2 regions of the Endozoicomonas sp. 4G genome follow, and region 1 is predicted to be linked to the other one. Evidence: predicted binding sites of a transcription regulator. Region 1 holds the regulator's gene; the other holds the start of a gene.
What was found. Region 1 encodes sigma-54, which starts transcription at its own class of promoters, with help from an activator protein. Its sites were predicted from a motif close to TGGCACNNNNNTTGCTNT; they were not measured.
Positions count from the first base shown of each region.

Region 2: a site for sigma-54 is predicted at 13,610-13,627, ahead of K7B67_RS13635 (P-loop NTPase). Genes of this name have one in related genera too.

Region 1 covers NZ_CP082909.1:4,026,733-4,042,255, forward strand. The annotation lists gene hisD (histidinol dehydrogenase) at 1-839, opposite strand, end outside; gene hisG (ATP phosphoribosyltransferase) at 892-1,536, opposite strand; gene K7B67_RS15675 (DUF2441 domain-containing protein) at 1,618-2,253, opposite strand; gene murA (UDP-N-acetylglucosamine 1-carboxyvinyltransferase) at 2,310-3,572, opposite strand; gene K7B67_RS15685 (BolA/IbaG family iron-sulfur metabolism protein) at 3,598-3,837, opposite strand; gene K7B67_RS15690 (STAS domain-containing protein) at 3,981-4,298, opposite strand; gene K7B67_RS15695 (ABC transporter substrate-binding protein) at 4,377-5,045, opposite strand; gene K7B67_RS15700 (nucleotidyltransferase domain-containing protein) at 5,124-5,423, opposite strand; gene mlaD (outer membrane lipid asymmetry maintenance protein MlaD) at 5,464-5,925, opposite strand; gene mlaE (lipid asymmetry maintenance ABC transporter permease subunit MlaE) at 5,927-6,721, opposite strand; gene K7B67_RS15715 (ATP-binding cassette domain-containing protein) at 6,718-7,533, opposite strand; gene K7B67_RS15720 (calcium/sodium antiporter) at 7,927-8,877, shown strand; gene K7B67_RS15725 (KpsF/GutQ family sugar-phosphate isomerase) at 9,028-10,002, shown strand; gene K7B67_RS15730 (HAD family hydrolase) at 9,999-10,535, shown strand; gene lptC (LPS export ABC transporter periplasmic protein LptC) at 10,590-11,138, shown strand; gene lptA (lipopolysaccharide transport periplasmic protein LptA) at 11,122-11,709, shown strand; gene lptB (LPS export ABC transporter ATP-binding protein) at 11,808-12,533, shown strand; gene K7B67_RS15750 (RNA polymerase factor sigma-54) at 12,713-14,167, shown strand; gene raiA (ribosome-associated translation inhibitor RaiA) at 14,362-14,673, shown strand; gene K7B67_RS15760 (PTS sugar transporter subunit IIA) at 14,688-15,140, shown strand.
Region 2 covers NZ_CP082909.1:3,495,865-3,511,387, reverse strand. The annotation lists gene K7B67_RS13690 (EAL domain-containing protein) at 60-2,132, shown strand; gene K7B67_RS13685 (NAD+ synthase) at 2,246-3,868, shown strand; gene coaE (dephospho-CoA kinase) at 3,880-4,482, opposite strand; gene K7B67_RS13675 (A24 family peptidase) at 4,487-5,359, opposite strand; gene K7B67_RS13670 (hypothetical protein) at 5,474-6,163, opposite strand; gene K7B67_RS13665 (DUF3080 family protein) at 6,245-7,312, opposite strand; gene pdxB (4-phosphoerythronate dehydrogenase PdxB) at 7,455-8,606, shown strand; gene K7B67_RS13655 (hypothetical protein) at 8,696-9,076, shown strand; gene K7B67_RS13650 (hypothetical protein) at 9,139-9,924, opposite strand; gene K7B67_RS13645 (hypothetical protein) at 10,396-11,253, shown strand; gene K7B67_RS13640 (sigma-54 dependent transcriptional regulator) at 11,621-13,078, shown strand; gene K7B67_RS13635 (P-loop NTPase) at 13,710-14,519, shown strand; gene K7B67_RS13630 (RNA polymerase sigma factor FliA) at 14,522-15,280, shown strand; gene K7B67_RS13625 (rhodanese-like domain-containing protein) at 15,401-15,523, shown strand, end outside.

The sequences.
Region 1 (15,523 bases):
GCCTGATCCGGGGAGACCAGAATCGCCTGAGCGTCTTCATCGTGTTCAGCCTGAGAAAACAGATCCATGGCAATCCAGTCCGGATCAGTACGAGCATCGCACACGATCATGATTTCAGAAGGGCCTGCGATCATATCGATACCCACCTGACCAAACACCTCACGCTTGGCAGTAGCGACATAGATATTGCCAGGGCCGACGATCTTATCGACGCGGGGAACGGTTTGGGTACCATAAGCAAGAGCTGCTACCGCCTGGGCTCCGCCTATGGTAAAGACTTTCCTGACGCCAGCAACAGCGGCGGCGGCAAGCACCATGTCATTTATGACACCGTCCGGTGTCGGCACCACCATGATAATTTCCTTGACACCCGCCACTTGAGCCGGGATAGCATTCATCATAACCGACGAAGGATAGGCAGCCTTGCCTCCCGGCACGTAGAGACCCACACGATCCATAGGCAACACCTGTTGTCCAAGCAGGGTTCCGTCCTCTTCCTGGTAGCTCCAGGAAGATTGCAGCTGATGTTCGTGATAGTTTCTGATTCTGTCGGCGGCTACTTCCAGAGCCCGTCTTTGTTCCTGTGGAAGGGTTTGCAGCGCTTTCTGAAGTTGCTCTTCCCCCAGAGTCAGATCGGCCATGGTGGATGCAGAAAGGCGATCAAACCTGCGGGTAAACTCTACCAGCGCCTCATCACCACGGGCGCGCACTTCAGCGATAATATGCTTAACACGATGCTGAACCTCTTCATCAGAGACACCTTCCCAAGCCAGCAGACGATCCAATTGCTCATTGAAATCCTGACTGCTGTAGCTCAGTTTTACAGGATTCACCGTCATACTATTACTCCGTCGTACGTTTTTACCATGAAGAAGTTATCAGGCGTGGTCGTTAATGGGTTTGGACGTCAACTGCAGTTTTTAATTGCTGAATCAGCGTATTGATGGTCTCAAACTTCACTTTCATGGAAGCTTTGTTGACGATCAATCTGGAAGATACCTGGGCAATCAATTCTCTTGGCTCCAGCCCATTGGCTCTCAGGGTATTACCGGTATCCACAACATCAACAATGACATCTGCCAGGCCCACCAGCGGCGCCAACTCCATGGATCCGTAGAGTTTGATAATATCGGCCTGACGCCCCTGAGAGGCATAATAGCGTCTGGCAACATTCACAAACTTCGTCGCCACTTTAACTCGATCGGTGGCCGGCTCCTGATGCCCGGTTTTACCGGCAGTCATCAGCTTGCACTGGGCAATCCGCAAATCCAGAGGCTCATAAAGCTCTGTCGATCCATGTTCCAGTAACACATCTTTTCCTGCCACACCGACATCAGCAGCGCCATATTCCACATAAGTAGGCACGTCACTGGCTCTGACAATCAACAGATTGACGTCTGGATGAGTGGTAGCAATAATCAGTTTCCTGCTGCTGGCAGGGTCTTCTGCTAATTCAATGCCCGCTGCCTTGAGCAGTGGCAGGGTGTCTTTGAGTATGCGCCCTTTGGAAAGCGCAATGGTGATCTGGCTGGACATTTGAGACAGGCTTCCTACGCGTTAAGTGGCGTAGTTTACACCAAATCAAACATGACGTGATTGTAAGACTGCCTTTGATTGTTATGTATATTCTTCCGGACTAACAATTTCTTGAACATTTAACCGACCTTCGAAAATAACTTCCTTCGTTGTATGATCCTCGACTACTCCTAGCCAGTACTGCCTAGCTTTCGCTAGACTCTCTTCCATTGGCTCACTATCACCAAGGAGGTAAAGCTCGCTTGCGGTATGAATACGGCCTTGGCCACGCACCCGGAGCACCTGAAAGTCAGTTTTTTTAAGGCCAATTCTGTTAATCCAAAACTTGACCCCCTCCATGTCTGGAATAAGCCAAATACAACGTTGTCTAGATGGCAGATGTGGAAACTCCTTGGCTCTAACATCTTCCCAGATTAACTCGCGAAGGTACGAAACAAAGTGACCCAAGAGGTCACTAGCTATCCCTGCGATATTATCAGATTGAACCTCTCCCCTAGCTACGGCGCCAACAAACCCAACCCCTGGCACCTGCAATACTGACCCATCCTCACTATTTTTAACCGGGACTGTCTTTTTGGACTTTTCGAAGAAGCTAAAATAGGGATTACTAGCTCCGCCAATATCAATTTGCTCCCCCTCCATCAAAACGTCATGGGGAGACCATGCTGTTTTTCTGTTGATATGAAAATAATCAACTTCACTATCAATTAGGCTCAATGTCTCTCCTTGCTTGCACAACAGAGGAAAGCTGCTAGCTTTCCCCAAGAATATTATCAGGCAGGAACCCGTTGAATTTTGGCACCCAGCTGTTGCAGCTTCTCTTCAATACATTCGTAGCCACGATCAATGTGGTAGATACGCTCAACCACCGTATCACCTTCAGCAATCAGGCCCGCAATCACCAGACTGGCTGAGGCTCTCAAATCCGTCGCCATCACCGGTGCCGCCTTCAGGGAATCAACCCCTTTGATCACAACCGTGTTGCCTTCTACTTTCAGGTCAGCCCCCATGCGTTTCATTTCCTGAACATGCATAAAGCGGTTTTCGAAGACGGTTTCTGTAATGCTGCCTACGCCTTCAGAAATCAGGTTCAACGCCGTGAACTGGGCCTGAATATCGGTGGGCATGGCAGGATAGGGAGCAGTCTTAAGATCAATCGCTTCCGGACGTTTACCTTTCATATCCAGCTCGATCCAATCCTCACCCCATTCTACGGAAGCACCGGCTTCACGCAATTTAATCAGAATCGCATCCAGCAGATCAGGCTGGGTATCCTTGAGGCGAACACGGCCACCGGTGGCAGCGGCAGCGATCAGATAGGTTCCGGTTTCAATGCGATCAGGCAATACGGAATAGGTACATCCTTTCAGGCGCTCAACGCCCTGAACACGAATAACATCGCTACCGGCGCCTTCAATTTTGGCCCCCATGGTCATCAGGCATTCGGCCAGGTCAACCACTTCCGGCTCACGGGCAGCATTTTCGATAATGGTTTCACCGTCTGCCAGACAGGCGGCCATAAGAATGTTTTCAGTACCGGTTACCGTCACGGTATCCATAAAGATTCGGGCACCTTTCAGACGGTCCTTGATGCTGGCCTTGATGTAACCGTCTTCAACCACAATGTCAGCACCCATTGCCTGCAGACCACGAATATGCAGATCAACCGGACGGCTGCCAATGGCACAACCGCCGGGCAGCGAGACTTCAGCACGACCGAACCGGGCCAGCAGAGGCCCCAGTACCAGGATGGAAGCACGCATGGTTTTTACCAGTTCATAGGGTGCTTTCAGCTGTTTGATGGTGCTGGCATGAACTTCTACGTTCATACGCTCATCGACCATCAGGTCAATGCCCATGCAGCCAAACAGCTCAAACATGGTGGTAATATCGTGCAAGTGTGGAAGGTTGCAGACGGTAACAGGGTCATCCGCCAGCAGGGTAGCTGCCAGAATAGGCAGTGCAGAGTTCTTGGCACCGGAGATACGGATTTCGCCATCCAGACGCGTACCACCAGTGATAATCAGTTTATCCATCATAGTTTCACCTGTGATCCGCTGGTTAGGCCTGGCGCTCGGCTTCTGAAGGTGTCAGGGTGGTCATGGTCACTGCATGAATGGCACCGCTGGCAATCAGTTCATTCAGGTGCTTGTACACCATCTGTTGACGTTTGACAGGCAAGGCCCCTTCAAACTGGTCACTGATAACAGTCAGCCGAAAGTCACATCCTTCCCCTTCTACCAGAACCCTGGATCCGGAGATACTTTCTTCCAGCAGCGCCTTCACTTCGGTGGCTTGCATGCATTCACCTCTCAAAACGGTCACTCAGCAAACCCGCACTGTCTGTACAGGTATGTGAGCAAATCGGTGAATCATATCGGACATTGGCGGCACTGACCAGTCCCGGAAAGGACTGGCAGCTAAAAGGCAGCTCTTTCGTTTAATCAGGAAGCAGGACAGGTGTTTTGCCGCAAAATCGGTGCTATTCCACAGACCCTGGCCAGAGCGTCAAGTTCCCCTGGCATGTCAGAAAGACAGAGATGACCCCTTTTACTCTGAGCCAGCCTGATCCAGGACAGACACACTGAAAGGGTTGAGCTATCCCCTTTGAGCAGCTGTCCAAGGCTGACTCTCAGGACGCTTCCGGGCACGATATCCTCTTCCAGCAACTTTCGCCCTTCACTCTCCACCTCCACCGCATTATCAAAATTAACAATCCCGTTAAGAGAAAACTGCCCTGGTGCCAATCGTTCAAGCTGCATAATCTGGATTCCCAAGTTGCAAAAAAGCTGCAAAAAAGCTGCAAAAAAGCTGCAAAAAAGTTGCAAAAATAGACAGGTTTACTTCTTGGCACCCTTAGCCGTTGAAGCCGACATAATCTCGGCCCAGTTCTCTACCACGTAAGGCACTTTCCTGTGCTTGCTCATGGCATCGGCAAACTGGCTCTGGAACTGCTTGGCAATGTTAATCCCTTCAATGGTCACATTACGCAGCTTCCAGCGGCCATCAACATGCACCATTGAGTAAAAAATTTCGACGGTTCTGGTGCTGGTGCGAACCTTCATCTTAACGGGTATACGACTGGTTTGCCCTTTCTGATATTGTTTCAGTAACTCAGGAGAGGTTTTATCAACGCCCTCTATCACTAAACGGGTGTCGTCCAGCGACAACAGCGCCTTGCCATAGAAACGGATCAGACTGTCTTTGAATACCGGTTCAAACTTATCCACCTGATCAGGACTGCGGTGAGCGTATTTACCCATGACATAGCGGGCCACCTCATCAAAAGCCACGACTGGCGATAAAAGACGATCTACTTCTTTAAAGAAACCTTCAGGATCTTTCTGGTACTGCTCTTTGTTCTTATTGAACGTATCCAGTAGCTCGGCGGTGATTTTTTTGACTTCTTCTTCAGGGGGTTGCAAGACAGGTGCAGCATAAGACACTCCTGCCATCATCAGACAGGTCAGGACCATTATGAACTGTTGAACAGACTTTATCATTTTCATTCTCGAATCCATCTTCTTTTATACAGGCTTTCTAAATTGACTTTAATTGCCCTTTGAGCTCTGGCAAATTTTGTTGGACTACAGCGCCCTCATATCCTGTTCTATTTGCTCTCTGTAGGGTTCATAAATAGATTCATGGGTTACTACGTCCACAGGAACATTCAACAGATCTTTCAAATCGCATTCAATATTACCGATATCAAAAAGCGTTGTCTGGCCAGTGGATTCTACCAAAATGTCAACATCACTCCCCTCTTCGATATAGCCATTTCGGGCCAGAGACCCGAACACCCTCGGATTAGAGCAGTGATAACTTTCAACTATGCGTATGATACTCGCACGATATTCACGCAATTCGTTTATGGTAAGCTTTGACATTCTCTCCTCCTGACCTGCCCTTAGCTGACATCCATAACAATTAGCCTTTATCCACCGACCCCAGAAGGAATTTGCCAATCAATTCTTCCAGAATAACGGCTGACTGAGTATCCTCAAAGCGACCTCCGGGCTTGATGTAATGTGTGTCCCCGCCAATGCTGATACCTATATACTTTTCACCCAGCAACCCTGCTGTGACGATGGCGGCGGTGCTGTCGACGGGAATGTTATCAATATGGGAGTCGATCTCCATCTCAACTTTTGCCATGTAGGTCTTTTTGTCGAGCTCAACCTTGGTGACCTTGCCAATGACGACACCGGCCAAGGCAACTTTGGCTCTTGGCTTAAGGGTTCCGATGTTATCGAACATGGCTGTCACGGTGTAGGTTTGCTTACCGCTGTCTAATGAAAGACCACTGACTTTTAGCGCCAGTACCACCAACGCCAGCATCCCGGCCAACATAAAACCGCCAACACTTATCTCTACCGTTCTCATCCGCATCTTAGAGTTCTCCAAACATGACAGCGGTCAAAATAAAATCCAGCCCCAGAATGGCCAGAGAAGAATAAACAACGGTCCTTGTTGTAGCCCGGCTGACCCCTTCTGAAGTGGGAGTCGCATCATAACCCTGAAACACAGCAATCCAGGTCACGACAAAGCCAAATACAAGACTTTTGATCAGTCCATTTCCTATATCCGCCACCAGGTTGACCGAAGACTGCATACTGGCCCAGAAAGAACCTTCATAAATACCCAGCCAATCGACACCCACCATCACAGCTCCCAATATACCGACCAGACTGAAAATGGCAGCCAGTAGTGGCATAGAGATAACCCCGGCCCAAAAGCGGGGAGCAATGACTCGCTTAAGCGGATCAACCCCGATCATTTCCATACTGGAGAGTTGTTCTGTGGTTTTCATTAAGCCTATTTCAGCGGTCAGGGCAGAACCTGCACGTCCGGCAAACAGCAGAGCGGTAACCACCGGCCCCAGCTCTCTCAGGAGACTGAGGGCCACCATCTGGCCCACCGCATCTTCTGAACCGTATCGAATCAAAATGTTGTAGCCCTGCAGCGCCAACACCATGCCAATAAACAGCCCCGACACAGTAACAATGATCAGCGACATGACACCGACACTGTAGAGTTGCTGAATCAATAAAGCGAAGCGGTTACTGAAACCGGCACGAGAGAAGATAGCCAGTACCAGAAAAATCCCTGCCCGACCCATGGACTGAATCTGATCCAGCCCAAAGCGACCCAACTGCGCCATTCTGTCAAAAATACCTGCACTCATCCGATCCCCCCATCCAGCAAGGCTTTTTTGTAATCGGGTGCCGGATAATGAAATGGCACCGGACCGTCAGACAATCCATTCATAAACTGCTTAACCCGGGAGTCATTGGAGTTCATCAGACTGTCCGGCTCGCCCTGACCAATGACTTCACCGTCGGCGATCAGGTAGAGATAGTCTGAGATTGAAGCTGTTTCATGAAGATCGTGGGATACCACAATACTGGTAATATTCAGAGCGTCGTTCAACATTCTGATCAGTTTGACCAGCACCCCCATCGCGATGGGATCCTGTCCTACGAACGGCTCATCGTACATCACCATAGCCGGATCCAATGCAATCGCCCTGGCCAGCGCCACACGACGATTCATACCACCTGACAGTTCTGCCGGCATTAACGACCAGGCGCCCCGAAGCCCTACTGCTTCGAGCTTCATGAAAACAATATCCCGAATCATCGGCTCAGCCAGTTTGGTATGAATACGCAAAGGGAAGGCGACATTTTCAAACACCGACAAATCGGTAAAGAGTGCGCCGCTCTGAAACAGCATGCCCATTTTACGGCGGGTACGAAACAGTTCTTCACGGGAGAGCAAATCAAGATTCTGGCCATCGACAAAAATCTGCCCGGAATCAGGGCGAAGTTGTCGCCCAATCAAACGCAGTAACGTGGTCTTACCGGTACCGGATGGCCCCATGATACCCACCACCTTTCCCCTGGGAATGGTGATATCAATATCCTTGAAAATAGTTCGATCACCACGATGAAACGTCAAACCACGGATCTCTATAAAGTTATCACTTGCCTCTGTCATTGGAAGGCGATTCCTTGTATATGCACGGACCGCGATCAGTAATAGCCATCATCCATTAACGGTTAGCACCAACCCCCTGCCCCAATTATGGCGACTTTTGACTGTCTTTTGAACCACCAGAACGTACACTTATTCGGCATCAAGGCATCCAAACGACCCATTTACTGACTTTTTACCCTTATCACCACCGGCAGACTGAGTCTTAATATTTACTATTTAGGTCTGGATTGACTGAACAATGCCTAATAAAATGGCCGACTTTGAGGACTACTGTTTCCTTTCCGGTAATATTTTTTTCACAAAACAATGATTGCATAAAGTCGTCTTACCGCTTCCCGTGTGAAAAAAAGTATCTCACCCAATCACCCTGAATTAGAGAAGAGAATTCATCCTATGCTCATTGCCCTTGCTGCCATTCTGGTTGGCTTTATTATCCTGACCTGGAGTGCAGACCGTTTTGTTGCCGGTGCCGCTGCCACCGCCAGCAACATGAATGTGTCGAGAATGCTGATCGGTCTGACAGTGGTCTCTATTGGCACCTCTGCTCCAGAAATCCTGGTCTCCCTGATGGCTGCCCTGCAAGGGTTTCCCGGACTGGCCGTGGGTAATGCCATGGGGTCAAACATTGCCAATATAGGTCTGGTTCTGGGTGTTACTGCCTTGATCGCACCACTGCCTGTTAAAGCCGCCCTGGCCAAGAGAGAAATCCCTCTTCTCGTCGTGATATCCCTGGTAGCCGGTCTCTGTATTGCCAATGGCTATCTCGGCAGAATAGATGGCCTGATCCTGCTGGCGGGTCTCTTCATTACCCTTTACCTGATGATTCGCTGGCAGAAACAACACCCTGATGAACCACTGGTAGAAGATGAAGAAATTCCAGAACTGTCTCCGGCCAAGGCCTGGTTGATGCTGGGTTCTGGTCTTTTACTGCTGCTGGGCAGCTCACAGTTACTGGTATGGGGAGCCACTGAGATCGCCAAGATGATGGGCATCAGCGACCTGGTGATCGGACTGACGATTGTCGCCATCGGCACCAGCCTGCCAGAACTGGCCGCTTCGGTCACCAGTGCTCTGAAAGGCCATCATGATATCGCCCTGGGTAATGTCATTGGCTCAAACATATTTAACCTTCTAGCGGTGCTCTCCATGCCGGGGCTGGTAGCTCCTGGCGCATTGGATAAAGCGGTTATTCTGAGGGATTACCCCGTTATGCTGGGCATGACCCTGCTGCTGGCCCTGCTCTGCCTGATCGGTAAAAAGCCTCGACAGTTAGGTAAAGTGACCGGCGTTGCCCTGCTTTCTATATACGCCCTCTACGGTGCCTGGCTGTTTATTCAAAACTGAATGATGGATCCCGGTAGTCCGATTATTTCTTCAGACCGGGATCAGTAAGGAACTGATTGCGATGCTTGGGCTCTAATGCTGCTATCCAGAACTGTTACTGAGACAAAAGGCGCTATAGAATAGTCATGTCACCACTAATCTGTATGCAATATGACTACTGACGAGCTGTTTACCTCAATTGGTCGCCGCACCATCACCATGGAACTGGAAGCTGTTCAGAGCCTGATCGCCAGGATCGACGGCAGCTTTGCCAGAGCCTGCCGTATCATGCTGGAATGCCGTGGCCGGGTTATCGTCGTTGGCATGGGCAAATCAGGCCATATTGCCCGCAAGCTTGCCGCAACCCTGGCCAGCACCGGCACCCCTGCGTACTTTGTGCACCCAGGGGAAGCCAGCCACGGCGACATGGGAATGGTCACCCGTGAAGATGTGGTTCTGGCACTTTCCAATTCAGGTGAAACCAGCGAAGTCATTACCCTGCTGCCGCTGCTGAAAAGACTGGGCACGCCCCTGATCAGTATGACCGGTAACACCGATTCAACGCTGGCCAAAGATGCTGAAGCCCACCTCAACACCGGGGTAGAAAAAGAAGCCTGCCCGCTGGATCTGGCACCCACCTCCAGCACGACAACCGCTCTGGTTATGGGCGATGCATTAGCCATCGCCCTGTTGGAAGCCCGCGGGTTCACGGCTGAAGACTTTGCATTTTCTCACCCCGGCGGCTCATTGGGCAAACGACTGCTTCTGAAAGTCAAAGACATCATGCACATTGGCAGACGGGTACCAGAGGTTGCTTTGGGTACCCCGATGAGCGACGCCCTGCTGGAAGTCACTCGCAAAGGTTTGGGGATGACTGCCATTGTTGATGACCAACGCCATGTCATAGGCATTTTCACCGATGGGGATCTGCGTCGGGCTCTGGACAAGGGTGTTGACCCCAAATCCACACTGATTGATGACGTAATGACCGACCACTGCAAAACCATCCACCCGGAAATTCTTGCAGCTGAAGCCCTGAAAATTATGGATGACCGGAAAATCAACGCACTGATCTGCGTGGATGACGATAACGAATTGATTGGTGCCATTAATATGCACGACCTACTGAAAGCGGGGGTAGTATGATCAGCGCTTCGTTACAATCCGCAGCCGCCAGAGTGCGTTTGGCTGTTTTTGATGTCGACGGCGTCCTCACTGACGGCAAACTGCTGTTTGGTGAGCAGGGCGAATCGCTGAAAATATTCAACACTCTGGATGGTCATGGCTTGAAAATGCTCAAGCAGTCTGGTGTGAAAACCGCCATAATCACTGGTCGTCGATCGGTGTTTGTTGAAAAACGGGCGTCTGACCTGGGCGTCGATTTTCTCTACCAGGGGCGTGAAGACAAGTTCGTCGCTTTGCAAGAACTGCTTCAGGAAGAAGGCCAGGGCCTGAGTCTTGAAGAAATAGCCTACATCGGTGACGACCTGCCCGACCTCCCGGCCATTCGACAGGTTGGTTTTGGCTGTACTGTTCCTAACGGACACTACTACGTTCGCGAGCACTCACCCGCCATCACTTCAAATCGTGGCGGCGAAGGGGCGGCCAGAGAGTTCTGTGACTTTATACTGGCAGCCAAAGGCAAGCTGGATGATATGCTGGCCAGTTACCTGAAATAACGTTAAAAATAGCTAGGAGCCAATAACCTGATGCCCAGTCGGAATTTGATACTGATGGTTTTTCTGATGCTGACACTGGTCGGCATGGGCTATTGGGCTTATGACAGCAATCTCCATGTAGGGACGCAAAAAAAGCAGCCCCAGGTTCGTGAAAACGCTGACTACTATCTTATTGATACTCAAATCACCCAATACAACCAAGAGGGTGATCTGGATTACATTTTGGTTTCGGACAGCATCACCCATTACCCGCATAACGACACAACGTTGTTGCAAACCCCTCACCTGGAGAACTTCAGCAACCCGCAAAAGCCCGTGGTTACCGATGCCCTTCATGGCAAACTGTTACCCGGCAACGAGGATATAGAGCTCTGGGATGATGTCGTGATGACCCAGACGGATCTCAATAACGGCAGCAAGGTGCGCGTAGACACTGATTTCATGACTATATATTCTGAAAAGGGACTGGCCGTCACCGATCGACCGGTGCTGATCACCAACGACACCGGACGTACACGTGCCATTGGTATGGAGGCTTTCTACAAGGAGAGTCTGATTAAACTCAAGTCTAGGGTAAGAGGATTTCATGAGCCAAAGCCATGACCAGAGCAAGCGCCTTGTTCCGAAGGTGTGGCCAGACACAAAGCGCCGTCGCAGAAAGATTGAACATTACCTGATGCTGGGAGCTATGGTACTGCTTCCAGCTATGGCACAGGCACTGCCATCCGATCGACAGAAGCCTATTGAGATTGAATCCAACACAGCAGATATCGATAACAAGAACGGCATCTCCATCTACAAGGGTGATGTCGTTATGATTCAGGGCACTACCCGGATTACCGGAGATAAGGTGACGGTGTACTCCGTCCAGCAGGAAGTTAAGAAAATCGTGGCAGAAGGCTATAAGAAAAGAGCCTACTACGAAGAACAGCAGCCTGAAAACCAGGGTACCCTGCAAGCCTGGGGTCATACTATTGATTATCAGGTGACCGACGATAAAATCCAACTGATCAAGCAGGCCAAGCTGACCCAGAAGGGTGATACTTTCACAGGTGAACGAATTGATTACGACCTGACCAGACAGACTGTGAACGCCAAGAGCAGTGAAAACAAAAGCAGCCCGGATGGCCGGGTGAAAATGATTTACCAGCCCAAACCTGAGCAAAAGCAGTAGACCCTGTCAGGAACAACCATTAGCTCAACCACTCAACAAGCTTGAAAGGGCTGTCAAACAAACGACAGCCAGCTTTTAAACAGGAAGACAGATTCCGGATGGCAACGCTTAAGGCAGAACATCTCAGCAAAAGCTACAAAGGCAGACAGGTCGTCAAAGACGTATCCCTGACTGTCGACAGTGGTCAGATTGTCGGACTTCTTGGCCCCAACGGAGCCGGTAAAACCACCTGCTTCTACATGATTGTCGGTCTGGTAAAAGCAGATGGTGGACAGGTAGACCTCAGTGGCCAGAATTTAACTCATCAACCTATGCATGGCCGAGCCAGGGCTGGCCTGGGTTATCTGCCACAGGAAGTGTCTATTTTCAGGAAGTTGACGGTCACCGATAACCTGCTTTCGATACTGGAAACCCGTTCCGACCTTTCCAGGAAAGATCGCACGGAAAAAATGGAGTCCTTGCTGGAAGAATTCAATATCAATCATATCAGGGATAACCTGGGGATGAGCCTTTCCGGTGGTGAAAAGCGCAGGGTGGAAATTGCCCGGGCGCTCTGTACTGACCCCAAATTTATCTTGCTTGATGAACCCTTTGCCGGTGTTGATCCCATTTCTGTTGGCGACATCAAGGCTATTATCACGCACCTGAAAGTGCGCGGTATCGGAGTCCTGATTACCGATCATAACGTCCGGGAAACGCTGGATATCTGCGAAAAAGCTTACATTGTCAGTGAAGGAACTATTATTGCTGAAGGTGACAGTCAGACTGTTCTGTCTAACCAGAAGGTTCGTGACGTCTATCTTGGGCACCAGTTTAGCCTCTGACCAGCTTCCGGGTGCTGAATCCACTTTCCCGAAGCAGCAGATATGATTATAATCGCGATGACATGGAGAGTAGCCCAATCATAATAATGAGCAGGCACTGAGAAATAACTGCCGGGGGTTAATGGCACCAAACCAGCCCCCTCAGCGCAGACATAGAAGTAAAGGTATGCGATCGCCCTATGAAGCCATCCTTACAGCTAAAAATGGGCCAGCAGCTGACCATGACACCTCAGCTGCAACAAGCCATAAGGCTTCTACAACTTTCCACTCTGGATCTTCAGCAGGAAATCCAGGAGGTCCTGGAGTCCAACCCTATGTTGGAGTCTGAGGAGTCTGTTGAAGAACCCTCAGTATCCCGTGATGAAGGGGAGCAACCCGTTGACTTCAATGAAAAAGCAGAACAGACCCCGGAACCGGAAGAACCCGAGTGGGCTGACAGCATACCCAATGACCTGCCTGTTGACTCCGGATGGGACGATGTCTATTCCAGCCTGCCTGCCACAAGCAATGAAGAACTTGACCCTTTTGCCCGCTCCCGGATCTCTGAATCCCTTCAGGACTACCTGGAATGGCAGTTAAACCTGACCCCCATGACAGACAGAGACAGACTACTGGGTCTGGCTGTTATCGAAGCCACCAACAATGATGGATACCTGACTCACTCCCTGCAGGAGATTTATCTGTCACTACAACAACAGATAGACGATCTGGCGTTTGAAGAGCTTCAGGTCATGCAACGACGGACTCTTCACTTTGATCCGGTGGGCTGCACCAGCAGCAACCTGAAAGAATGCCTCGAAGTTCAACTCAACCAACTGCCACAAGAAACCCACTTCCTGAAAGAAGCCCACCTGCTGATCCAGAATCACCTACAGGCACTGGCCAGCCGTGACTACGCTCAGATCATGCGCCGTACCCGTCTTAAAGAGCATCAACTGAGGGAGGCTCTTAGTTTGGTTCAGAGTCTCAACCCAAGGCCGGGAGCCAAAATCGGCCAGACGGAAACAGAATACGTCACCCCCGACATTTCAGTTGTCAAAATCAAGGATCGCTGGGTGGTTGAACTGAACTCAGAGTCTCTGCCCAGGCTTCGTATCAATGACAGTTACGCGGCCATGGTTCAACGCGCTAATAACAGTCGGGACAATGTATTTATGAAAAACCAGTTGCAGGAAGCTCGCTGGTTTCTGAAAAACTTACAAAGTCGTAACGAAACCCTGCTAAAAGTCGCCAACAAAATCATTGAATTCCAGAAAGAGTTCCTGGAGCAGGGTGAACAGGCTATGAAGCCCCTGGTGCTGGCTGACATTGCTCAGGCGGTGGACATGCACGAGTCCACTATTTCCAGGGTCACTACCCAGAAATACCTGCACACTCCAAGAGGCGTATTTGAACTGAAATACTTTTTCTCCAGCCACGTCAGCACAGATTCTGGCGGAGAGTGCTCATCTACCGCTATCAGAGCCCTGATTAAAAAACTGCTATCCGATGAAAACCCGAAAAAACCACTGAGCGACAACAAAATTGCCGGTTTACTCGGGGACCAGGGAATCAAAGTGGCCAGGAGAACCATCGCCAAATATCGCGAATCAATGAATATTCCGCCATCGAATGAACGTAAGCAACTTATCTGAGCCTTCAGCGGTTGAGGTGGTAAGCCTTTAGCGGTGGAGGTAAACGATCCTTTATACCACAAATCGGCCCTTAGATTTTTTGTCTCAGAACAGCGCCAACTGTCATTGACAGTGATAGACTTTCAATCAGGGCTGCCCATACAATCCCGGGGGCAGTCCTATGTCGAGAATCGGGATCAGCAGGAGAGCGTTACATGCAAGTCAACATCAGTGGACATCATGTAGAGGTGACTGAGGCTCTGAAAGATTATGTCACCAAAAAACTCGACCGCCTTGGCGCACACTTTGATCAGATTACGAACGTTCAGGTCACCCTGAGTGTTGGGAAATTGAATCATAAAGTGGAAGCGACTCTGCACGTACGTGGAGCGGATATCAATGCAACCGCCGAGGCTGAGGACATGTACGCTGCCATTGATGACATGTCTGACAAACTGGATCGGCAACTGGTGAAACACAAAGAGAAGACGCTTGACCGGCTGCAGGGTGCCAGCGGCCGTCTGTAAGCATCGATCGTTGTATGATTATCGAAAACATTCTTACCCCCGGGCGCACCCTTTGCGATGTGCAGGGGGCCAGCAAAAAGAAAATCCTGGAAATCATTGCACAAATCATCAGTGAACATGTTCCCGCTATCAACGCCAAGGATCTGTTTAACAAGCTGATTAACAGGGAGCGGCTCGGGACCACCGGTTTGGGCAAGGGAATAGCCTTACCCCACTGCCGCTCCAGTGCCTGTCAGCAACCCACCGGACTTCTGATGAAACTGTCAGAACCTGTTAACTTTGACTCTGTGGATAAGCAGCCGGTCGACCTGGTGTTCGCGCTCATTGTTCCGGAAGAAAACGATCAGGAGCATCTGGATATATTGCAAGCCGTGGCTGAGCGTTTTCAATCGGAAGTGCTATTGAGCCAGATGCGAGCTGCAGAAACCCCGGAAGCACTTTACAACATCATTTGTCGCCCCGTTTAAAGTAGCTAAAAAACATTTTGTGTGCTCCTCTGGCAACAGAAAGAGCAGGCAAAATGTTTTCTACTCCGTAATATCCTGCCAGCTCTGCCGGTTCAGTGGGATAGACCGCCCCAAAAATCTGTCCCGAAAAATCTTGCTTTCGGGCTCTCAAAAACTACTCTTGAAACAATTTTCTCAACTCCCTACTCTTAAGTGAGTGTTGATGACAAGGTGACTTGAAAATGCCCCATGAACCATTTCCTGCCCCTCAACTGATCGGTCAATATCGACAGTTTGGTGAGTTAGGACCAGCATATAAAATTGTCGCTCCCGTCAGGCCGGTTGATCAGGATGATTGGATAGTATTAATTCAGATCCCTGAGTCAGGCGAAGAGACCGAGTAT
Region 2 (15,523 bases), 530 kb from region 1:
CCTGTGGCAGTTATAACAATGAGATAAGCCTTAAAGTCTTGTTGAATCGGGTCAATACCATGGAGCAGGAAAACAGGGATACGGTCCGGCTGCTGATAGTGGATGCCTCCTCTGAAGAAGCTGAGGCACTGCTGACTGTCTATCGGGATGCCGGATACCCGACCCGTGCTCATCATGTCAACTCTATGGAAAGTCTGGAAGACGCTTTGTCCGGCCATCAGAAATGGGATTTAATGATTATCTCTTCAGCTGAGCTGCCAGAAGGATTAACCATCAGTTCGGTGCTTGGTCGGGTTGACCAGCAGGGCAGGGATATTCCTTCCATCGTGTTGTCGGAACAACAGGAAGAAGAACCGTTGGAGTGGCTCAAGCTGGGGGTGCGAAGTGTCATTACCCCGGACAGCGATGAACTGCTGCTGCTGACCTCTGATCGGGAAATTGCCGACCTTAATACCCGTCGTCACCACCGGCGCATGAGTGTTGCCCTGAATGAGTCAGAGAAACAGAGGCGTCATCTGCTGGATGACCAGGTGGATGCCATCGTCTATATCAGTGGCGGAGGGGTGAAATACTCAAACCCGGCATTTAATGAGCTTCTGGGGGTTGCCGGAAGCGCCAGCCTTGTGGGTAAACCTTTTACGGACCTGGTAGCGAGAAAAGATCGCAGGGATGTGGGTGACTTCCTGAACAATACCGAAAACAGTGGCCGTGCCCTGGCCGCGATTCAATGTTCGTTGCTGGCTGATCAGGATAATGAGGTGCCTGTCAGGGCTACCGTCAGTCCCACTTCCTTTGAGGGGCGCTATACCCTGAGCCTTTTGGTGAGGCTCCGGGAAACTGAGCAGAAAGACGTTGAAGTGGCCCGTCCTGACAGCGAAACCCATCTCTATAGTAAAGAAGCTTTCAAAGAGCAGCTGGACGTTGCCATGCAGAGAGTCATTGCCGGTAAAGACCAGTTTGCCTTGCTTTGTATTACCCTCGATTCACTGCGGGCGCTTCATGCCAAAGCAGGTAAAAGAGTCAGCCAGCCTTATTATAAAGCGGTCAGCTCACGCCTTGGGTTGGAATTGATTGAGCATCAGGCCGCCAGTTGGGGCGGCGATTGTATTATGGCACTGGTGAAGGCCGGTGATGAAAAGGCCGTGCAGGACCTGGCGGATCAAGTCATTAAAGGGGTGACCGGGGAGACGGTGACACTGGGCAGCAACAAGCTACCCATCAAGCTCAGTCTGGGGAGTGTCATCCTGACCGATACTAACAGTGATCTTAATACTCAGCTGGTCAGAGCCCGTCATGCTGCTACCCAGGCACAAAATGAAGGTGGTGGAAAGCTGTGCTTCTACCAGAAACGCAAGGTTAATACCGTCAGTTCTGTTGAGAAGCACCTGGCTGGAATGATCAGTCAGGCGTTGAAAAATGACAATTTCAAATTGAAATACCAGCCCGTGGTCAGTCTGAAAGGTTCTTCTGAAAAACACTTTGAAGCTCAATTGCGTATGGTGGATGCCAGAGGTCGTGAACATGACTCAGTGACATTCCGAAACAAACTGGACAAGAATACACTCTGGAGCAAAGTCGATCGCTGGCAGGTGATAGAAGCAGCAAAAGCGCTTCTGAACAAAACCCGCAGCAAGGACAGCATCCGACTCTTCATGCACCTCGGCGGTAACGCCATTCTGGAGAAAGAGTTTCTGCCCTGGATGGGGGTTGCCTTTAAGGCGGCAGGCATTCCTGCTTCGTCGGTGGTGGTGGAAATCAGTGAGCAGAATATTGTCCGCTTCAATAAGCAGGCACCGGACTTTTTCAAGGCGGTCAAGGCGCTGGGTTGCAGTACTGGGGTGAGTGAGTTTGGTTGCAGTTTACACCCTATGGAAACCATTGCCCCGATGATCGTGGATTACGTCAAGGTTGATCCCTCTTTCACTAAAGATCTGACTAGCGAAAATCAGGGAGAAGAGCTCAAAAAAATGGTGCTTGCTCTGTCGGAAAAGGGGCAGAAGGTCATTGTTCCCCAGGTTCAGAGTGCTGTTGAGATGGCCCCGCTGTGGCATACCGGGGTTGATTTCATCCAGGGCGACTTCCTTCAGGAGCCAGCAGAACATATGGACTTTGATTTTGGGGGGGATTTTTAGTGGCTGATGCCGCCTTCCCATCATCATTCATCAATTTGGTTTTACTCCGACTGCAACATCGTTGAAAATAGCCCGCTTTCAGATTGAACAAAATTAAGACATCAGGCTTTTCAATGTCAGCAAAGCTCAATATCGTCATGGCCCAGCTTAACCTCAAGGTGGGCGATATCGACGGCAACACCCACCGGGTAATCGAATCGGCTGAAGAAGCCCGTGATCAGCATCAGGCTGATCTGGTGGTTTTTCCTGAATTGACACTTTGCGGGTATCCACCTGAGGATCTGTTACTCAGACCCAGTATGGTGCTCAGAATTGAGCAGGCCATCAGCAAACTCAGTGTGGTGAAAGGCATTGACCTGGTGATTGGGCTGCCCGCCGTAGGCGCTCACGGTCTGGAAAATCAGGCCGTGGTATTGAGAGACGGTCAGGTGGTGGCCCGCTACGCCAAACAGCATCTGCCTAACTATCAGGTCTTCGATGAGAAACGCTACTTCATGCCGGGACAGAAACCCTGTGTTTTTGAGTGTAAAGGGGTCAAGCTGGCGCTGACTGTCTGTGAAGACCTCTGGTATCCCTCAGCGGCTCAGCAGGCTGCGGATGCCCGGGCAGACCTGATTTTGAGCCTCAATGCTTCTCCCTTTCATAAAGATAAACAATCGATCCGTTACCAAACTATTCGCGACCGTTGCCTGGAAACGGGGCTTCCTGTTGTTTATGTCAACCTGCTGGGTGGTCAGGATGAGCTGGTGTTTGACGGTGGCTCGTTTGCTATGAACGGCAATGGACAGGTCGCTGTCAGGGCCGATTACTTTGCCGAAGGTCTCTATAAAACCCGTTTTGATATAGCGGATAAAGCGTTTGAACAGGAAGATGTGGCAGAGCTGCCTGACTTGCATGAACGCGTCTACCAGGCTCTGGTCATGGGGGTTCGTGACTACGTGAATAAAAATGGCTTTAAAGGGGTTGTGTTAGGTTTATCCGGTGGCATTGATTCTGCCTTGACTCTGGCCATTGCCACCGACGCTCTGGGTGCTGAGCGAGTGCAGGCGGTTATGATGCCTTTTCGCTATACCTCAAACATGAGTCTGGAAGATGCCCGGGAAGAAGCCGATATTCTCGGTGTTGATTATTCCGTCATGCCCATTGAACCGATGTTTGATGCGTTTATGGCAACGCTGAGTGCTCAGTTTGAGAATACCCAAAAAGGCACCACGGAAGAAAACCTTCAGTCCCGTTGCCGGGGCGTCATGCTGATGGCCATTTCCAACAAAAAAGGTTATATGGTCCTGACCACTGGCAACAAGAGTGAAATGGCCGTGGGCTATGCCACGCTCTATGGCGATATGTGCGGCGGTTACAATGCCCTGAAAGATGTACCAAAGACACTGGTGTTTGAGTTATCCGAGTACCGTAACTCGCTGGGCTATGTGATTCCGCAACGGGTGATTGATCGTCCACCTTCTGCCGAGCTGGCACCGGATCAGGTGGATGAAGACAGCCTGCCTCCCTACGCGGAACTGGATCGAATGATCGAAATGTACGTGGAAGAAGATAGAAGCGCCGAAGCCATTATCGAGTCTGGTTTTGACCGCGAGACTGTTTATCGGGTACTGCGTCTGATCGATGTGAATGAGTTCAAACGTCGCCAGGCGGTGGTAGGGGTTCGCATCACTCCCCGTGGTTTTGGACGTGACCGCCGTTACCCGATCACCAATGGTTGGCGTCCGGGCATTTGACAGTCTGGGGCTTATAGGCTGGCCAAATCCAGATAAGTCTGATGAATCTTATCCAGTTGTTGAAACAGCTGCTCCAGAGAGCCGCTGTTATCAACGATGTCGTCAGCTCTCTCCAGCCTTTGTTGCCGGGAAGCCTGTTTGGCCATAATCGTCCGGGCTTGTGCTCTGCTCATGCCGTCGCGGCTTATGGTTCTTGCCAGCTGAATCTCTTCAGGGACATCGACCACCAGAATGCGATGGGTGAGTAAATGTTGATCGGTTTCTACCAGCAGTGGTGAAACCATGAGGGTGTAGGGCGACTCGGACTCGGCCAGTTCCTGAATAATCTGGTTACGAATCAGAGGATGCAGCAGCTGTTCCAGCCATACACGTTCGTTGTCGTCATTAAAAATAATGTCCCTGAGCTTGCTTCGATTCAGAGTGCCTTCGTCGGTAAGAATATCCTGACCATGCCTTTGGGCAATTTTTTGCAGAGCCGGCCGACCGGGCTCGACAACGATTCTTGCTGCCTGGTCGGCATCCACCACGGTAATACCGAGACTGGAAAAGTAGTCGGTGACTGCCGTTTTACCACTGCCAATACCGCCTGTTACGCCAATAACTAACTTACTCATCAGCTCACAGTCCCATAATCTGCAGATAAGACTGGACCAGTGTTTCTCCCCAAAACAGGGCAATAAAACCGGCGGCGGCCAGATAAGGTCCAAAAGGAACCGGCTGACTCCGTTCCTGCTTTTTCAGAATAATCAGCGCCACCGCGACAATGGTTCCCACCAGTGACGACAGCAAAATAATCAGAGGCAGCATTTGCCAACCCAGCCAGGCACCGAGGGCAGCCAATAGTTTAAAATCGCCGTAGCCCATGCCTTCTTTGCCCGTCAGCAGTTTAAAGATCCAGTAAACAGACCAAAGTGAAAGGTAACCGGCAGCGGCACCCAGCACAGCATCCTGCAAAGGAATCAATAACCCAAAACTGTTGGCCAGCAAGCCCAGCCAGAGCAGGGGCAGGGTGATGCTGTCTGGCAGCAGTTGGGTGTCCAGGTCAATCACGGTTAATGCCAGTAATGCCCAAACCATAAAGCAGAGCAGAACCGTCTGGAGCGTGGCACCAAAGAAGGTGCCCACAGCAACCGTCAGCAGGGCAGAGATGATTTCAACAATCGGATAACGGACAGAAATAGTGGCTTTGCAGGAGGAGCAACGACCTTTTAAAAACAGGTAGCTGAGCACCGGGATATTCTCCCAGGCCCGAATCTTATGGCCACAGTGGGGACAGGTGGAGTCGGGCTTGATCAGATTGTAAGGTTCCATTTCAGAAGGCACCTTGTCCGGGTGCAAGGCTTCGAGGCATTCCAGTTTCCACTGCCGTTCCATCATCACGGGCAGCCGCAGAATAACAACATTGAGAAAACTACCGACCAGCAGACCGACAACCGTCAAGGTAATGTAGAAATAAGTGGGTGAATATTGCAGTAATTCTATAAGTGCCATTCGTTAATAAATCCGGTTTTTATCGTGAAAAATCTTTACCCTGTCAGTAAAGCTTCATGAGTCTGTTTTACAAGAAAATGCCTTCTGTTTGTACCCGGATATGACGCACGATAATTAATCTTCAATCATTTGACTAAAGGCAGCAATGGCATCAGGATCTCCGCGTTTGATTTTGTTGGCAATGATGTGGTGGAAGAAATACCTGAAATCTTCATGTTCCTGGGCCGGAAAAAGGCATTCATCTTTGGGTAGAATGGGGGTGGTTTCTACTTTCTTTTCATCGGCCAGCATGGCATGAATACGACCATCGTTGTATAAACGCCAGCTGGTGACATGAATCAGCATCAGTGTGTGAAAGTTGTCTTCCGTCAGGATGGCGTGGGTACCAATGTTGTCGCCTATTTCCTGCACAATAAAGTTGGGGTCGTCTTCTTCTGTTTTAAAATAATGGGCGGCGGTTTCCAGCTCTGTCAATTTGTGTTCGGGAGGCTCAAAAAAAGCGTGGTCATGAAAGCTGTCGTAATAGCCTTCCCAGTGTCCGTTTAGTGGGTCATTGAGGTTTTGGGCAAATACCAACTGGTTGAGCCAGGGCACCATGGCGTCCACCGTACCGTCTTTTTTCAGGGCCCAGCAGAGGATTTTCATGCTGAAAAGTTTGCCGGGATTGGCGTCGTTGCTGTAGAGCATTTCCAGACCGTCCATCTCCGGTGCCAGCCTGATGATTTTTTCATTCTCTTTTTCGTCGATGGGCCTGCGGGTAAAAAGGTCAATCACATTCCCTTCGTCATCCGGCTTTTTATCCATTGAATCTCCGGTGGTGCAGGGCATAAAAGTGTGAATGAAGAATTGCCCTTAGAGCTGTCTATCGGCACCGGTGCGTGGAAATTAATTCGCAGGATTTTGCCCGGGTTGAATCTGGCATTCAGTCAGTACTTTCTGCCAGCTTTGGGCATGTCGCAGGATGGCTCTGTTCAGTTGATGCCAAACGGAAAAGGCGGAATCACAATCGGTAATGGCCAGCAGGTAGTCTTCCATGGCTTTGTCTGGAGGAGGCGGCAGTTCAAGCAATAAAGGCAGCATGACAGACCGCCAGTCCCTCCCTTCTGAAACGACTCTGGCTATGTAAGGTTGAATACTGTCGACATAGAAAAGTCTGAAGACATTGTTGAGGCGTTCTATTTTTACAGAACGCCGACCTTGTGGGCAGATGGTATTGTTGCTTTTTTCCAGCATCACGGAAACCCGGTTGAGGGTGTTGGTGAGAGCGGTAGCAGCAGCCAGAAGCTGACCGCTGTAGTGAGAGGCGGTTAATTGTTGCAGTTGCACTTCCAGAGACTGTTGATCGTAGGGGGGAGAAAAACGGTCATCTTTCAGATACAACTTCAGATACTTCAATGCCTCCAGCGTTCCCTGGCGGCCATTATCACCATGAAGCGGGAGCAGCGTTTGAAAGCCGCTGAGCTGGTCTGGCAGCTCGGTGTTAGACAGCAAGGCGTTCCATTTCGCGGCAGGCAATGCGGCTTCTTTTTGTTGGAGAATAGCTTCCAGTCGGGTCCTTAGTTCTGGCTTTTTATTCTGTTGCTGTAAATAGTTTGTGCAGTCTTTAAGCTGAGCGATCAGTTTTTTTTCGTAGTCCAGCAACTGGGAAGGTTGCATCTGTTTGCCCAGACTGTTGTTGCGATGTGCGATAAGCTGAGTGAGCCTGGGGCATTCCAGAAGATTCAGGGCTTCCAGTGCTTTCAAGCGAATATCCGGCAATGGGTATTGCCTCTCTCTTAGCGGAGGAAGTTCAGGAAAGCTGACCGTAGCGGGAGGCAGTGGCTGCCCGGTAACGGTACTGATCCTTTCTTCATACTCCTCCAACTGATATTCAGGTGTGGAACGATAACCACAGCTTGTCAGAGTGAACAGTAAAAGCAGGGCAAGGGTGCGAACAGTTACTTTCGAAGTCATGGGCAGTAATTGGCCGGAATGAAAGCTGTATAGATTTTATTTCTCAAACAGGAAAAATGGAATCCCATAAGTCCTGAGTTGTTAATTTTAAGGATGGACTATAGTATCACGGCATTACTGAACTCAATGAGCACTGCTATCGATGAAAATTGTTGCTGACGAGAACATTCCACTGCTCCATGAATGCTTTGGTGCACTGGGTGAAGTAGTGGCTTTGCAGGGGCGGGATATTGCTGCTGGCGATATTGCTGGTGCCGACGCGCTGCTGGTGCGCTCAGTGACAAAGGTGAATGAAGCGCTGCTGAGCCAGGCTTCTTCACTCAGGTTTGTTGGCTCATGTACTGCTGGCGTTGATCATATTGATCAGTTCGCCCTGGCCAACCGAGGCATTACATTTGCTAATGCGCCTGGTTGTAATGCTCAATCGGTTGTTGAGTACGTGCTTTGTGCTCTGGATATTCTTGCTGATCGCGATGGCTTTGAGCTGAAAAAAAGAAAGGTCGGCATTGTGGGCCACGGGCAAGTGGGCAGCCGACTGTATCAAACCTTTGCAGGACTGGGTGTTGAGGTTATGGCCTGTGATCCGCTCTGTGAGCGAACGCCGGGAGTCCGATTTGAACCTTTAGAAACACTGCTGCAACAGTGTGATGTTATTGCCCTGCATACCCCCCTGACCTGGCATGTGGATTACCCCACCCATCACATGCTGGATTATGACAGGCTGAGCCAGATAAAACCGGGCTCTATTCTGATCAATGGCGGAAGAGGCCCTGTCATTGATAACCAGGCGCTGCTGAAAGTCCTTGAAGAAGGTCTTGATCTCAGTGTGGTGCTGGATGTTTGGGAATATGAACCCGATGTCAATCTGGATTTGCTGGCCCGCGTGGATATTGGCACCCCTCATATTGCTGGTTACAGCCTGGACGGAAAAATCTCGGGTACTGAAAAGGTGTATAAGGCCCTGTGCCGGACCTTTGGTTTGCCGGGCCGGGTCAGGCTGGCCGCTGTCACTCCCATGCCCGCCCTGAAAAGAATGGGTTTTAATGACTCTGCCACCGCTGCCCAGGCTGCTGGTCTGGCGATGAAATCAGTCTACGATCTACGCCACGACGATGCCCTTATGCGCCGCCTCCTCTATATGGATAAGAAAGCACGCTGCATCGAGTTTGACCGAATGAGAAAGCATTACCGGGAGCGGCGGGAGTTCAGCACTCTGACAGTTCAGGCCAGAAAGTGTGAGGCAGGAGTGCAGGAGCATCTGAAGGCGCTGGGCTTTCATCTTCAGGAGTGCTGAGAAAGGTTTGGCAGGTCGTATAAATAGAGTAAAGAGTCTCGGTGATCTTACGATAACCCTGTTGAGATAAGTTCACTGAGACCGGTTCCATGATCAAGACATTGGTGCTAAGCCGCTATATCAGACCATTGGGATGGATTGCCATTGTGATTTGTGCAGTGACCTGGTGGATGGATCTGACAGAAATTGTGAAAACCTGCCCATTCTGCCGCACTGAAAGAACGGTTATCGGGCTGCTCGGCATCCTGATGGTGCTGCCTCATTACCGTTATATCAGTATATTTTTGACCTGCCTGTTTGCTGCGGTCGGCTTGGTCACCGCCTCCCAGCACCTGTTCCTGATGATAAAAAACTGGCACTTCTCATTAAATACCCCGCTGGTTATTATTGCTCTGTGTCTGCTCAGTGGTGAGCTGCTGCTGCTGATCGAAAGAACCTGGCTGAATCGCAAAAAGTCTGACACAAAATGAAACTCAGTGCCCGCTATGTTGTTATGCGGGCATAAACGGGCACTTTTTAATATTGAAAATGATTATAATTCGGTAGATGGATCGAGAAGGCCATCAACAGTTAATGGTTTTCTCAGCAAGACCCTTTTCCATTTATTATCATGAGGCAGATAATGCTGAGTGTATAAATAGCTAAAAATTGCGTATGCTTCGAGTACTGACATAAGGCCATAAAGAATAGGGGTGCCAATTTTATCACCAGGCGTTTGACGCCGATCCCAGAAGCTATAACCCTCACGTACGCGAGCGAGTCCGGTAATAACATAGAGGACAGGGAAAGATGCCATTCCTAATAATGCAGTCCCTTCACCGTAATAAGGGTAACTAAAACTGTAATAATCAATTGTTCTGGAGTCCGATAAATCATTCTTTAGCTTGTTTTTGAAATTTTCTCCAACGGAAATATTCTTATGTTGAACAGTATTGCTTGCAAAATCATATAATGCTGTTGATATATCTGTATTAATGTCGCCGGGTGACGCAAACATATGAGACACCCATCGTTCAATATAAGGAGAATTATACGGTTCAGTTTTAATGTCGATCAATGTTGAACTTCTCCATAGAATCAAATCAATATTATCAACTGTCAAAGCTGTAGTAGGGTAAAAAAAGAGGTCTTTGGGTTTAAGGTAATCGACTGTTTTGCTGGAAATGACCGGGCCAAAAATATTTATTCCCTTAATATCAGGCAGGTTGATGTTTCTATCTTTAGCATTGAGGTCTATCCGCCTTTTCAGCTCTTTAATATCAACGGTATCAGTGCACAAGTGAAATGCAGAATGCCCGTTTTCTTCAAGATTCTTCATGTAATATTGAATGGAATACCTGTATTTTTTACAGTAATTCTCATGGAAAACTACCACGTAATGTGGCGGCGGGATTGTGATGGCTTTACTGTGCAAAAAAGGAAATAAGCAAAATAAAGTTAGTATACTGAGCAGAATCTTTTTCACTTTTGTTTACCCTGAGTTATTGGTTCAGATATAGACATCAGAAGTTAAAAATAGTTCCAAAATGACGGAGTGTACTGACCCCGCTCAAACCAGGCAATAATATGGGGTGGCAAGCCAAAGTCTAAATGCTTTTCGACGGTTTTTTCGACGGTTTTTTCGACGGTTTTTTCGACGGTTTTTTCGACGGTTTTTTCGACGGTTTTTTCGACGGTTTTTTCGACGATTGTTATGCAGACTTACCTGATGGTTATTATTAATCAACAAACAAGGGAATTATTGGCTTTCTTATCTGTCGTATAGAGAAATAATACAGGATGTATGCCAATGAACCCAGTAACAGAGATATGCTTGCAAGCTGATCTCGCTTTAACAGAGTCAGTAAGCTCCGGTCGTAAAGAGTTGGCAACTAATCAATTAACTTTGGATAAAAGCTATCAGACTCAGGTTAATAATAAATGGTTATCAGAAAGAAAGGTTAGTCCTGCCAATCAATTAATCTTTCACGATGAAGAATTCTTTATTGAGGTAAGGAATAAGGACTTTGACTCTCATATTTTTCCATTTAGTCTGAATGGCATAAAGTATCATAACGTGACTCCTGACTTGCCTGTTTTAGAAAAAGATTTTTCAGGTTATTTGTCTTTTTTTGAAGAGGTTGTTCCTGATTCAGACCACTGGATTGAAGCTAAAAAAAGATTATCCAATATCTTCACGGAGGGGTTTGAGAATGTGTGTAAAACTTTATGGAATTTTCAAGATGATGACAGTGTTGTAAGTGGCTGCTGTCATCAATTTGTTAATTATCTGGCATTTGGAATGGATAGACAATCGGTTAAAGATTTTAATGGTTGGTATGAAAGCCTGCCTTTTGCTTCTGTTCAGGAATTTGATCAAGAAAAACTACGCTGGGGAGATATTGTACAGTTATTATCAGATGGAAAATTGATTCATAGTCTCTTTTATATAGGAAATGGAAAGTATATAAACAAGCACGGTGGGTTAGATATATTTTTCCAGGCTTTACCCTCTGTACAAGTTTCATACCCTTCAGACTCAGTGCGCATTGTCAGACTAGCGCCTGAATACTACTCAAAAAAAATACCGTTTCAAGCAAAGTACGGACTTTCTACTGCTGCTCAAGCGAAAATTCCCCGTCGTCTACAGCGACCACAAGTGACTTAAAGTGAACACTTGGAATTCTCTGCTTTTCCCACTCGCGAGGGTGGCACGAAAAGGTCATCGGTGAATTCATCTCACGAATGTGCTGCCAACCAGTCTGAAGCATGACCCAAATGAGGCTTGCTGGCATCCGACCGTAGATCTCCCGGGGGTGTCCATCTTTGCAGATGGCACCCGCAAACGATCGATAAGGAGGGTTATTTCACGTCATTTTTCACAAAAAAGTCGAAAAAAGGATTAAAGTGTCGAAGAAATTTGACGAAATAGGATTTTAGACCTTAAATGAATTAATAAGAGTTTGCTTATTGCGATTCATATTATTTCAAGGCTGTTTATTCTCATTGCGTAGATGACAAGGAAAGTCGTTACAATGGATGCAGCAGATCAGGTATTGATCATCGAAGACTCTCAACAGCGCCGACATGATCTAAGTACCATTATCGAGTTTATGGGGTATCGTACCAAGGCGGTCAGCTCCGCCCATTGGGAAGATGCTATCAAAGAATCCGACAAAAGTGGTTTCTGTGCGCTTTTTCTTGGAGATTTTCTCCAGGCAGAAAGCTCAATGCAGGGCATGATCGCCCGCATACAGAATTGGAGTGGCGGTGTTCCCGTCATTCGCATAGCTGAGCCGCTTCCGGAAAACCTCCAATCCTCCCTTCGCAGACAGATCATCGCTCGTGTAGACTGGCCCTGCAACCGTTCACAGTTACTCTCGTGTTTGCATTATGGTCAGGTGTACCGTGAGCAATGGCGTCAACTTCACCAGACTGGAATGAATCAGCAGGTAGAACTGTTCCGTGGACTGGTCGGTAAAAGTGATCGAGTTCGTAAAGTTCGCGCTTTTATGGCACAGGTGGCCAACCGTGACGTCAATGTTATGGTGACCGGTGAGTCAGGAACAGGCAAAGAGCTGGTGGCCAGAAATCTGCATGACCATTCCCATCGTCGGGATATGCCTTTTGTGCCAGTAAACTGTGGTGCCATTCCTAACGAGTTGTTGGAAAGTGAACTGTTTGGCCATGAGAAAGGCTCTTTTACCGGAGCTGTTAGCTCAAGAAAAGGACGGTTTGAACTGGCACAGGGTGGCACACTGTTTCTTGACGAAATTGGTGATATGCCACTGCACATGCAGGTTAAGTTGCTCAGGGTTTTGCAGGAACGGACGATTGAAAGAGTGGGCGGTTCCGAGCAGATTCCCGTGGATGTCAGAATTATAGCGGCTACCCATAAAAACCTTTCTGAAATGATTGAGTCCGGTGAATTCAGGGAAGACCTGTACTACCGACTGAATGTATTCCCCATTGAAATGCCTGCACTCAGGGATCGTCCGGAAGATATTCCGCTGATTCTCAACGAGCTGGTCAGCGCCATGGAAAAACAGAGTCGTGGCTCCATTCGTTTGAGTTCCGCTGCCATTATGTCGCTCTGCCGTCATGGCTGGCCAGGCAACGTCAGGGAAATGTCCAATTTGCTGGAAAGGCTGGCGATCATGTACCCATACGGTGTCGTAGGTGTTCAGGATCTGCCTCAGAATTTTCGTTATATGGAAGCCATTTCTGATGATGACGGTGTTGCCGAGTTATTCCCGGACAGCATTCAGCCCGCCGGGCCTGGAAAAGTGGATGACTTGGCGATTCTTCCTGTTGGCGGCCTGAATCTGAAGGAGTTTTTGACGCGACTGGAAAAAAGTCTGATTCAGCAAGCCTTAAGTGACTGCAACAGCGTTGTAGCCAGGGCGGCTGACAAACTTCAGATTCGCCGTACTACGTTGGTTGAGAAAATGAGAAAGTATGGCCTTCATCGTTATGAAGAAACCATGCGTTAAGTCGATCGTTTAAAAAAAATGGCTGTCAGCGTTAGCTGACAGCCATTTTTTTTGCCTGAAATTTCCAGTTTTCAGCGTCCATTTTATGACGGCCTCACCTGCTTTTGAAAAAAAAGCAGGTGAGGCCGTTTTTGTATTTTTTTGACGGTTTTTATCTCAGAGTGAACCGTGTTTTTCGATGTGTATAAAATTATCTTTATTTTGTCGTTTTTTAAGTTATCCACATTTTGTTTTTATTTAGTCAATAAAATAACGGTTTTTTAAATTCGAAAAATTTTTATGCGACAGTAATTCGTCACTATAAAATGACAGTGTCAAATAATTTGCTTTTTATTTTTCAACAAAAAGACATTTGATGCCTTTTTGTTGACAGTCGTCTTAACGCTGTCAAAAAAGTAACGTGACAGCAATTCGACTAATAAAAATAAATTTCAATAAAAACAGTGGGTTATGTTGATTTTTTTGAGGGCGATAAAAATGGTGTTTCGTCAGGCAGGCGATTATCCCTGAAAAACAGGCATTTTAAAAAATTGGCACGGCTCTTGTTACTAATAAGACATAGGCAGTAAAAAGAAAAAACGTTTTTGATTCCAGATCTCATGCAGTAATCACTTATAAGAAGCTGAAACTCATGAACTCATCAACAAAACAGATTATTGCGGTTGCAGGATGTAAAGGTGGAGTAGGTAAAACACTGATTGCTGTCAATCTCGCACTGGCGCTTACAAACAACGGAAGACGTGTGGTTTTAATGGATGGAAACCTCGCAGTCCCTGATGTTGGACTAAGCCTTGGGCTTGAGAAGAAGCTCGATATGACTCACTTCGATGACAACGACTCTTTTTCCAGTTTTATTCAGGATGGACCCGGGGGGCTGAAAGTATTGTCGCCAGAAGGGGAACCCATCTGGAGAGAGACCGTAGAAACCGGTCATGCTGTCCGAATGATAGACAGTCTGGAGTCACTGGCTCCCACGCTTGATACCCTGGTCATTGATACCGCTCCCGGGTTGGCTCCGGATAATGTAGCGCTTATTCAGGCAGCGGGAGAAATTCTCATCGTTATCAATCAGGAAGTTTTATCACTGTTAGATGCTGTGAGGATGATCCGTATGCTTTACCGAATATACGGTGTTCGTCGTTTTGGAGTGATTGTAAACGCCGTTAGTAATCGTCGGTATGGTTCTAACCAGTTTGAAAGACTGCAATCTTATCTTAATGATGAAGTAGAAATTATTCTCCGTTACCTGGGATCCATTCCATTCGACAAGGCGGTTGCAGGTTCGCTGGCCCGTCAGCAGGCTCTTTTGCAGTTCAGTCCGGATTGCCGGGCTTCGAAAGCCATTTCTCGTATTGCCCATCAGATGATGGCAATACCGGTCACACCACCAAGAGGTCGTATTGAATTCTTCTTGCCAACAAGAATAAAAGAGAGGGTATAAGCATGGATGCTACAGCACAGGATGTGCAGGCAATTAAAGCGGCTCAGGAAAAGAGTCAGGAAAAGAGTCAGAAACTGATTCAGACCGAAATGGTTGAAACCCATAAAGCCCTGGTAAAAAGAATCGCTAACCATCTGGCAGCCAGAATGCCAGCCAGCGTTCAGATCGACGATCTGGTTCAATCAGGCATGATCGGTCTGCTGGAAGCGGCCTCAAAATACGATGCCAGTAAAGGAGCCAGTTTCGAAACCTTTGCCGGTATCCGTATCCGTGGTGCCATGCTGGATGAAATCCGTAAAGGTGACTGGGGACCAAGATCCGTATACAGAAACAGTCGTAAAGTGACGGAAGCGATTCAGAAAGTTGAAGCCCGCCTGGGAAGAGATGCCAGAGATTTCGAAGTGGCCCAGGAGCTGGAAGTTAATCTCGATGAGTTCTACACCATTCTTAGTGATCTCCGTGGTTGTCGACTGTTCAGTTTTGAAGAACTGTTCGACAGCGAAGAGTCCAGAATGCAGGCCCGTTCTGGAGATCGGGGCCCATCCGCCGATATTCAGGAAGAGAAGTTCAAGTATGCCCTGGTGGAAGCGATAGAGAAGTTACCTGAGCGAGAAAAGCTGGTGCTGATGCTTTATTACGATGAGGAAATGAATCTCAAGGAGATTGGTAAGGTTCTCGGTGTCAGCGAGTCCAGAGTCAGTCAGATTCACTCCCAGGCCGCTGTCAGATTGAGAGCCAGACTTCATCACTGGTTAGGTTAAAACATCAGTGTTCCTAAAGGGACCCTTGCGGGTCCCCAAGCTCTCAGGTCCTTGCTCCATGTCTTTTTTAATAAATAGTCTTAAACGGAATAAATAGCCTTATAACGGACCTGTTTTCATATGAAATGGAATTTTTATCTTGCGGGGTGCTTTCTAGCCCTGACCTCCTGCTTCCTCTCTGCCCAGGAAGCGCCAGTCCATATCAAAAATGTTGTTACCATCAACTCACAACAGGCCAAGCGC